Regions from separate parts of the Cryobacterium sp. BB736 genome, predicted to be linked through region 1. Evidence: predicted binding sites of a transcription regulator. Region 1 holds the regulator's gene; each other region holds the start of a gene.
The links. The regulator LexA, encoded in region 1, represses DNA repair genes until DNA is damaged. The targets are predictions, from matches to a motif close to TCGAACANNTGTTCGA.

Region 1 (2,199 bases):
CGACCGTCGCGATCGCCGGCTACACCAACGCGGGCAAATCGTCGCTGCTGAACCGCATCACGCGAGCCGGACTGCTCGTGCAGAACGCCCTGTTCGCAACACTCGACACCACCGTCCGCAAGTCGGAGACCGAGGACGGCCGCCGGTACACGCTCGTCGACACCGTCGGGTTCGTGCGGAACCTCCCACACGAGTTGGTCGAGGCGTTCCGCTCCACCCTCGAGGAGGTCGCGGGCGCCGACGTCATCGTGCACGTCGTCGACGCATCGCATCCGGACCCAGCCAGCCAGCTCGCGACCGTGCGCGACGTCATCGGCGAGGTGGGCGCGCGGGACATCCCGGAGATCGTCGCGTTCAACAAGGCCGACCTGGTGGATGACGGCACTCGCCTGGTGTTGCGCGGACTGGAACCGAACGCGGTGTTCGTGTCCGCCCGCACCGGTGAGGGCATCGAGGAGCTGCTCGGGGAGATTGCCCGGCTGCTGCCCGCGCCGGACATCGAGGTCGAACTGCTGGTGCCGTACGACCGTGGCGACGTGATCTCGGGTCTGCACGACCACGGTCGGGTGCTGTCCACCGACTACGAAGAGTCCGGCACGCGCGTGCACGCGCTCGTGACCGCGCACTACGCCCCCGAGCTTCGCCGCTGGGCGGTCGTGTCGGCCTGACCCATCGGTGATCGTGCCTCCTCGGTGACCGAGCCTGTCGAGATCCGAGCCTGTCGAGATCCCCTTCAGCCGAGATTCCCACCGAGACTGCGCAAACCGGCATTTTGAGCGCTCAGAATGCCGTTTTCTGCAGTCTCGTGAAGGGGTCGGCGGTCAGACCGCCCGCAGCACCGCCACGACCTTGCCGAGGACCTCTGCCTGGTCGCCCAGGATGGGCGCAAAGGCCGAGTTCCGTGGCAGCAGCCAGGTGTGTCCGTCGCGCTGCTGGAAGACCTTGACAGTGGCCTCATCGTCGAGCATCGCCGCGACGATCTCGCCGTTCTCGGCGTTCTTCTGCTGGCGCACGACAACCCAGTCGCCGTCGCAGATGGCCGCGTCGATCATGGAATCGCCGACAACCTTGAGCATGAAGAGGTCTCCCTTCCCGACTAGCTGGCGGGGGAGCGGGAACACTTCGTCGATCTGCTGGTCCGCGGTGATCGGGATGCCGGCGGCGATGCGTCCGACCAGGGGGACCATCGCGGCGTCTCCGACCGGGATGGTGCTCTCCTCCGGCTGGCTCGGCAGTTCGATGAGCACTTCGAGCGCGCGGGTGCGGTTCGGGTCGCGGCGGAGGTAGCCGCTGAGCTCCAGCTGGTTCAGCTGGTGAGTGACGCTCGACAGTGAGGAGAGACCCACGGCGTCGCCGATCTCACGCATGCTCGGCGGGTAGCCGCGCGTCGCGACCGAGCGCTGGATCACCTCGAGAATCGCGAGCTGCTTCTCGCTGAGGCTCTTGCGGCGTCGGGTACCGGGCTTCGCGCCCGCCTCGCCGCGCCCGTTCTCGATCGCGCTCATAGGGTCCTCCACCCCTCACGCCACATCAATGTCAGTGGCTGCTGATTGTCTGTAGTCCAGACAATCGAAACTGTATCCGCCTCTCGTGACCAAAACAAACATTTCTTCGAGCGTGTTGATAACTCGCCGCGACACACTTCGAAAATTGACTTGATTTCGATCACTATCGAAGATACATTCGGAACAAAGCTTCGTATCCGGCGCTCCCGGCCGAGCGTCGGATACGAGAACCCAGTACGGCGAGATCACTAGAGGAGGAGCACCATGAAGGAGACAGCAATGACCGCAGCGCAGCCCGTGGCCCGACTTCGGCTGACTCGTCGTGGGCGCGCAGTGATCACCGCCCTGGTTGCCGCCCCAGTCGTGATCGCCATCAGCGCGTTCGCGCTCAACGGGGGCGGCGCGGTCGCAGACAGCGAAGGCTCCGCGCATGAGTTCGAGTACACGACGGTGCTCGCCGGGCAGTCCCTGTGGCAACTTGCGGCCGACATCGCGCCGCAAGCCGACCCGGGTGACGTTGTCGCCGACATCCTCAGCCTCAACCGGCTGACCAGCTCCGAGGTGCAAGGCGGTCAGCGCCTGGCCATTCCGGCGGCCTACTCCAACTGACGCTGCCTCCGGCGAATCGCCCGGCGGACGCCTGTAGGGGAGAGGACGGCGGTGTCTCGGCGGACCGCGCCCGTTCCGGACAGGC
Region 2 (2,199 bases), on a different contig from region 1:
GCCTGAGCGACCGAGGGTGCGGTGGTGGTGCCAGCACAGCAGCACCCCGTTGTCGATTTCGGTGGGTCCGCCTTCGGCGTGGGGCATGACGTGGTGGATTTCGCACCAGTCGCCGGGCGCGCCGCAGCCGGGTGCTGCGCAGTAGTAGCCATCGCGGGCGGCGATCGCTTTGCGCTGCTGGGGAGTGAACCCGCGGGTGGGGCTACCGAGAGCGATCACCGCACCGTTCTGGTCGAGGATGACGGTCTGGGTGTCGGCGGTGCAGGCCAGCTGCCGCACGGTCTTGATGGAGAGCGGGGCGTCGATCCCGTCGATCCAGCCGGCGCCGGTGACGTTCTGCAGATCCTCGGCGCTGACGGTGACCAGCACCGTGGGTGCCGCCCCGTTCAGCTTCGGGGTCTCCGGGTCGCGGGCCGCGGCCGACAGAATGCCGCCGAGTACATCGTGTCGTTTCTGGTCGGGTGTGCGGTCGACGCGGATCACCAGCTCGTCCGGTTCAGCTTCCGCAGGCGCGTCGCCGTCGGGTCGGAAGGCGGGTTCCCGGCGTGGGGTCAGGTAGGCGTTGAACAGTCGCTCCAGCTGCCCGGCCACCAGCGGGGTGAGGTTGCCGGAGATCGGCACCAGACCGCCGTTGACCCGTCCGAGGCGGATGCCGCGCTTGGCGAGGGCCTCCTCCTCGTCCGGGGCAACACCGTCGGGGTCGATGTACGCACGCCACACCACAGCCTGGATCCGTAGCTCCCCGGCGGTCATTGTCGGTGTGGCCGCGGACTCCACCAGCGCGGTCTCCGCCGCTCGCAGGTGGTCGGGGTTCGCTCGGTGAGCGGCCGGCGCGAGTTCGTCGACGATCGCCGCCGCGAAGTCCTGCGACAGTTTCCCTTCCGCCATTGCGGCGGCGACCACCGAAAACTCCGCCGGCCACGCCTCGCCGACCAGGTTGCTGCGGTCCCTGAGCTTTTCCCCCAGTCTGATCCGCTTGCGGATGGTGTTCACCGCCGCACCGGTGGTGCGCTCCAGCAGTTCGGTGCCGCTGCGGCATCCGCGCTTGGCAGCCAGTGAATCGCTGCCCAACATCCGCCAGGAGCGGTGCTCTACCTCCGCCGCGATTGCGAGTCGGGCGGCGTCGAGCTGCCGCCCGTACTCTTCTTCAATGGTGCGGGCGGCGTCGACCAATTCGTTGTCACCCAGGTGCCGGATACTGAGTACCGCGCCGGGTGCGAACGGGTCGAAGTTGGTCATGTAACGATGGTGACACCACCACCCGACATTCGAATCTACATTCGAGCCAGCCGGGGACAAGTCGTAAACGCCTCGGTCTGTGGAGGACTCTTCGCCCTCCGATGTTGAGGCATGCCGGGAAGCGCAGTCGTCTCGAAACCGCTGCACCTATCGGTGGTCGAGCCTGTCGAGGCCCCGCTGACTCCTCCCCTCACTAGTGTGAGACCACACACCGCACCCGCACCGAGAGGCGCCGCAGATGTTCCCCGAGATGGAATCTGTCGTCCCAACGTTCACCGCATTGTTCGCGATTGTCGGCATCCTGATCCTGGCCGGTACAGCAGCGGTGGTCGTCCTGATTGTGCTGAATGTTCGCAAGGTCAAGCGTGTAGGGCACAACCCGCTCACCCTCAATGCCGATCTCTCTGTCCGTGCGCTGAACAGCGCATTGCTGGCGCCGGAAAAGAGCATCGAGGCGCGCTTGGCTGAACTGGATGACCTGCTGAAGCGTGGCGTGATCTCGACTGACGAGCACGGCCAAGCCCGGTTGCGAGTGCTCTCCGGCGACTGACCACGGACTCGCCGGCCCCGGGATCGCGAAGCGATCGTCTTGAAACCAGCACGCGGGGGAGCTAGCCGAGGAGTTCGACCGCGATAGGGACGCTCCGCATCGCAGGGACTCGCTCGGCGACCGCTGCGCCGTCCAGGATCGCAGCGGTTCCGTCGCTGAATGAGCGGGGGACGTAGACGCCGCGCGGCCCGGGGGCGATTGGAAACCAGTACCCGTCTGTATCGAAGTAGGCGACGCCGACGAGGCGGGCCCCTGGCTCCGACTCGCCGAGGTGGGCGAGTGCGCAGCGGCTTGCGCTGTAGGCAGAGTGCGAGCCGCTCATGGGTTGGGCGTCCCACCGCGAGCCAGGCTCGAAGGCGTCGGTCGTGTTCTCTGTCTCGTCGCGCATGGTGTGGGCTCCTATTGGGGGT
Region 3 (2,199 bases), on a different contig from region 1:
AGCACCCGGTCGCCCCACGGGACCAGCGTCATCCGGTCGGCCGGAGCGCGGCCGCCGCCGATCGCCGGGGTGAGCACCGCGGTGCGGCCGAGCATCGACTGCACGCGGGAGAGGGCGTGGTGGATGCGTTCGTCCGGGCCGGACCCCCACAGCCCCTCCTCGTGGTTGCCGATCGAGTCGATCGCCTCCGGGATGAGCCGCACGCGCTCGATCGGTGCTGAGAGCCCGGTCTCGGTGCTGCCGCCCTGCAGCTGCCAGCGCACCCGGTCGACGACCTCGGCCGCGGTGAACGAGCGCGGGTGCAGCCAGCTGCGTTCGGACAGTTCGCCGTTCGCCGACTCGAGCTGCACGAGCACCGCGGTGCACACGAGTTTCGTGTCGGTGAGCGAGCGGATGAAGGCATCCGCCGTCGCGCGCACGCCGAACGCGACCTGGTCGACGCGGTCGAGCGGCGGTTCGAAGTCGATCGAGGCGTCGAGCTCGTCCGGTGGGACGCGGGCGATGACCGGGCGGGAGTCGCGTCCGCCGGCGAGCGAGTGCAGCCGGGCGCCGGAGTCGCCGAAGCGGTCGAGCACAAGCTCGGCGGGCAGTGCGGCGAACTCGCCGAGGGTGTAGACACCGAGCCGGCGCAGCAGCCCTGTAAGTGCGAGGTCGTCGAGGATGCTGACCGGCAGTGGAGCGAGGCTGGCTGCCGCGTCGCCGGCCGGCACGATCCGGATGCGCTGCGGTTGCGGGCTGCGCGCGGCCTGCTCCGCGGTGAACACGCCGTCGGCGATGCCAACCCGGCTGGCCGGGACGCCGAGCGCGTCGACGTGGTCGAGCAGCCAGAGCGCTGCTTCCTCCTCGCTGCCGTAGAACTGGGCTGGGCCGCGGGATCGGATGGCGCACACCCCGGGGCGCAGCGGCTGCACACCCGGCATGGCCTCCTCGATCGCGGTGAGCACCGGTTCGAAAGCGCGGGCGTCCTCGTCGGCGCGGTAGGGCTGCACGATGAGGTCGGGGCAGCGGGCTTGCGCCTCACGCAGCTTGAGGCCGCGCTTGACGCCTTCGGCGCGAGCGGATCCCGAGCACGCGTACACTCGACCGGATTCGATCAGCGCGATCCGGGCATCCGGTTTCAGCCCGTGCGTGCGGATGGCGGCGATCACGGGCCAATCCGGGCACCAGAGCAGCATGACGCGCTCTGGCGCGGTGCCCGGCGGCTGGATCGGTTGCTTCATCCACCAATTATCGAACCTTTGTTCGAGCAGCGCAACGCGGAAACGCTCAGGTTCGGCCGCCTTCCACCCGCCTGCCGAGCGCCGTCCAAATGTGCGAGCGCGCACGATATTGCAGGCGCGCTCGCCTAATCGCGCGGCGCTCGCGCCTTAAGGCTGATCACACTGCCGACAGGTCCATCGAAACCCGCGACCCCGTGTGGCAGGATGACCCCCATGCGTGAGGGGGACTCCATAACTGGCCGTCGACCTGGTCGCTGGGCGATCCGTAACCACCTGAGAGCGATCACAATGATCGCGGCCGCCGCAACCGCCTTGCTGCTCACCTCGTGCGTGGCAACCGGCCGCAGCCTGCCGACTCCCGATCCACTCTCTGCAGCCGACGCAGAGCGCTTGATTGAGGAGCACCTCGAGTTCTACGCGGATGAGGCGCGCATCGCGGATCCGACGGTGCAGATTCCGGATGTGGCTCGTGTGCGCTTACTTGATCCTTCGGAATCTCCAGAAGCGATTGCTCAGTGTCTGAGAGAAGAAGGGTTTGACGCCGACGTTGAACCCGATGGCGGTCTGTCGATTGGGCATCGGATAGAGCAACGGGCCGCCTTCGCTTTGGCGCACTACGTGTGCAACGCGAAATACCCGCCCGATCCCAAGTACTTGGCCCCACTCAACGAGTCGCAGCACGAGTTCCTCTATGAGTTCCTGGTCAATGAGCTCGTCCCGTGCATTGAGAAGGCGGGTTTCGACGTCGGTGAGATCCCGAGTTTTCAGGCGTATCTCGCTGACGTCGGCACACCGCGCGAATGGGTGCCGATGGCGGAAGTGGCAGCGCCGGGCTGGCTTCAGTACCGCTGCGAGCAGGCTCCCGACGGCTTGTACGGCGAGCTTGAGGACGACCGGTAGCAACCGATCCGCCCGGCTTCCGGTCATCGGCTACCGTTCCGGTCGGGCGCGCACCTTCCGGTCAGGCGCGCACCCTCCG
Region 4 (2,199 bases), on a different contig from region 1:
AGGTCGGATGCGCGCACGGTGACCATCACGGTCGGCGCTGCTCCACCCATTGTCGGCACGTCGGCGCTGCGAGAGGCGATGTCGATGATGCCAGCCAGCACGTCGTGGCGCTGCTGGTCGCGAGTGCGGGGATCGGCCTCGAGCCGGGCCGCTGCGAGTTCTTCTTCGCGGAGGAAGGCAGGCGCGGTACGCGGGGAGAGGCACGCATTGAAGACCGCGAGCAGCTTGCCCGCGACATCGGGCATGAGCCCGCCGTAAATGGGGATGAGGCCGTCGCGTTCGCGGCCGAGTCGAACGCCGCGCATGCGCATGGCACGCTCCTCATTTCGGAGGGTGCCGTCTTGGTCCAAATGCAGCTTCCAGAGCTCGGTTTGGATGCGAATCTCGTCTGCTGAGGCGGGCAAGGCAGAGTCGGGTCCGCTGCCGGTTGCGGCGGCGGTGAGCTCGAGTTCGGCTGCGCGGATGCCATCGCTTGACACTCGATCACGCACTGAGGACAAACCGCGGATGATCGTGTGCGCAGAGTCGACGCCGAGTTCGCCTGACTCCAGTGCGCTAGCCACCCGGGGGAAGGCGGCGGGCAGCTCCTCCCCCTGCAGCGAGAATCGCGAGCGCGTCTCGCTGCCGACGAGGATGCGACGGTGCACGCTCTCACCGGATGCGAGCGTGAGACGCCGCAACAGTTCGTTCGCTGAGCCACAGCCCTTCTTGGCGGCCAATCCATCCGCGCGCAGTTCGCTTCGAGAGCGTTGCGCCACTTCTCCGGCCAGCAGGGCGCGGAGCGCGTCAAGGTGCCGACCGACTGCCTCGGTCGCTCGCACCGTGGAGAGCAGCGGGTCATCGGCTAGACCGGCGATGTCGGACCGGTTGAGAATCCGCCGCAGCATGTCCGCAACATCGTCGAGCTCCTGCTCGAATGTAGCTGCGCTGGTTTGCATGCTTCAATTTTCTCACTGTCGAAGCTATATGTGAAGCATGTTCAATCACATCGGGATAAGAATCTTCTGGACTCCCTGTGGAGGACGAGTCGGTCCGGGATGGCAGCGACAGGCGGATGCGCGGGATCCAATACGCTGGATCGGTGGCACTTCTTGACGCGGACGGTCTCACCCACTGGGTCCTGACCCTGGTCTGCAGCGACCGGCCCGGGATCGTGCACGCCGTCAGCGGCGCGATCGTCGAGGCCGGAGGCAACATCACCGAGTCGCAGCAGTTCGCGAGCCTCGACACCGGCCGGTTCTTCATGCGCGTGCAGGTGGAGTCCGCATCCAGTCGCGAGGTGTTCGAGCGCGCTCTCGCCCCGGTCGTCGACCGGTTCGGCATGCACCTCACCCTCGACGTCGTCGCGCGCCACATGCGCACCCTGGTGCTGGTCTCCAAGGAGGGGCACTGCCTGAACGACCTGCTGTACCGCCAGCGGGCCGGCCACCTGCCGATCGAGGTCCCGCTGGTGCTCAGCAACCACCCGCAGCTCGGCGGCCTCGCCGACTTCTACGGGGTCCCGTTCGAGTCGCACCCCGTGCTCTCCCCCGGGCAGAAGCTCGAGTTCGAGGAGCGCATCCTGGCCGCGGTCGAGCAGTACGACATCGAGCTGGTGGTGCTGGCCCGGTACATGCAGATCCTCTCCCCCGAGCTGTGCGATCGACTCGCCGGACGGGCCATCAACATCCACCACTCCTTCCTCCCCGGGTTCAAGGGCGCGAACCCGTACCGACAGGCTCACGCGCGCGGCGTCAAGCTCATCGGCGCCACAGCGCACTTCGTGACCAGTGACCTCGACGAGGGCCCCATCATCGAGCAGAACGTGGTGCGGGTCGACCATAGCCAGTCGCCGCAGCAGCTCGTCGCGATCGGCCAGGACGAGGAAAGCCGCACTCTCACCCAGGCCGTCAAGTGGTTCGCCGAGAACCGCGTGCTGCTCGACGGGCAGCGCACCATCATCTTCAAGTGACATAGCCCGGACGTAGGCTTGCCTTGTGGCGAGCCCTCCCGAGGATTTCCGACTGACGCCGAACGACGCGCTGAGGTTCCTGCTGGAACTGTTCGCACTCTTCTCGGTCGGACTTTGGGGGTTCAGCGCCTGGCCCCTCCCCTGGCCGGGCATCGGCTTCGGCATCGGGATGCCGCTGGCGGCCGCGGTTCTCTGGGGGCTTTTCCGCTCACCCAAGGCGCGCTTCCCGCTCGGCATCGTAGGCCGAG

Region 2: IRG63_RS02520 (HNH endonuclease signature motif containing protein) is a predicted target of LexA. The motif match lies at 1,269-1,284, and genes of this name have one in related genera.
Region 3: IRG63_RS06570 (DNA polymerase Y family protein) is a predicted target of LexA. The motif match lies at 1,231-1,246, and genes of this name have one in related genera.
Region 4: IRG63_RS06015 (HNH endonuclease signature motif containing protein) is a predicted target of LexA. The motif match lies at 957-972, and genes of this name have one in related genera.

Annotation. Positions count from the first base shown of each region.
Region 1 covers NZ_JABXWQ010000004.1:451,493-453,691, reverse strand. Annotated here, with positions in the region: gene hflX (GTPase HflX) at 1-668, shown strand, start outside; gene lexA (transcriptional repressor LexA) at 822-1,505, opposite strand; gene IRG63_RS11645 (LysM peptidoglycan-binding domain-containing protein) at 1,770-2,114, shown strand.
Region 2 covers NZ_JABXWQ010000001.1:542,616-544,814, reverse strand. Annotated here, with positions in the region: gene IRG63_RS02520 (HNH endonuclease signature motif containing protein) at 1-1,239, opposite strand, end outside; gene IRG63_RS02515 (SHOCT domain-containing protein) at 1,478-1,789, shown strand; gene IRG63_RS02510 (hypothetical protein) at 1,851-2,177, opposite strand.
Region 3 covers NZ_JABXWQ010000002.1:30,546-32,744, forward strand. Annotated here, with positions in the region: gene IRG63_RS06570 (DNA polymerase Y family protein) at 1-1,220, opposite strand, end outside; gene IRG63_RS06575 (hypothetical protein) at 1,509-2,120, shown strand.
Region 4 covers NZ_JABXWQ010000001.1:1,233,279-1,235,477, reverse strand. Annotated here, with positions in the region: gene IRG63_RS06015 (HNH endonuclease signature motif containing protein) at 1-938, opposite strand, end outside; gene purU (formyltetrahydrofolate deformylase) at 1,055-1,951, shown strand; gene IRG63_RS06005 (YrdB family protein) at 1,977-2,199, shown strand, end outside.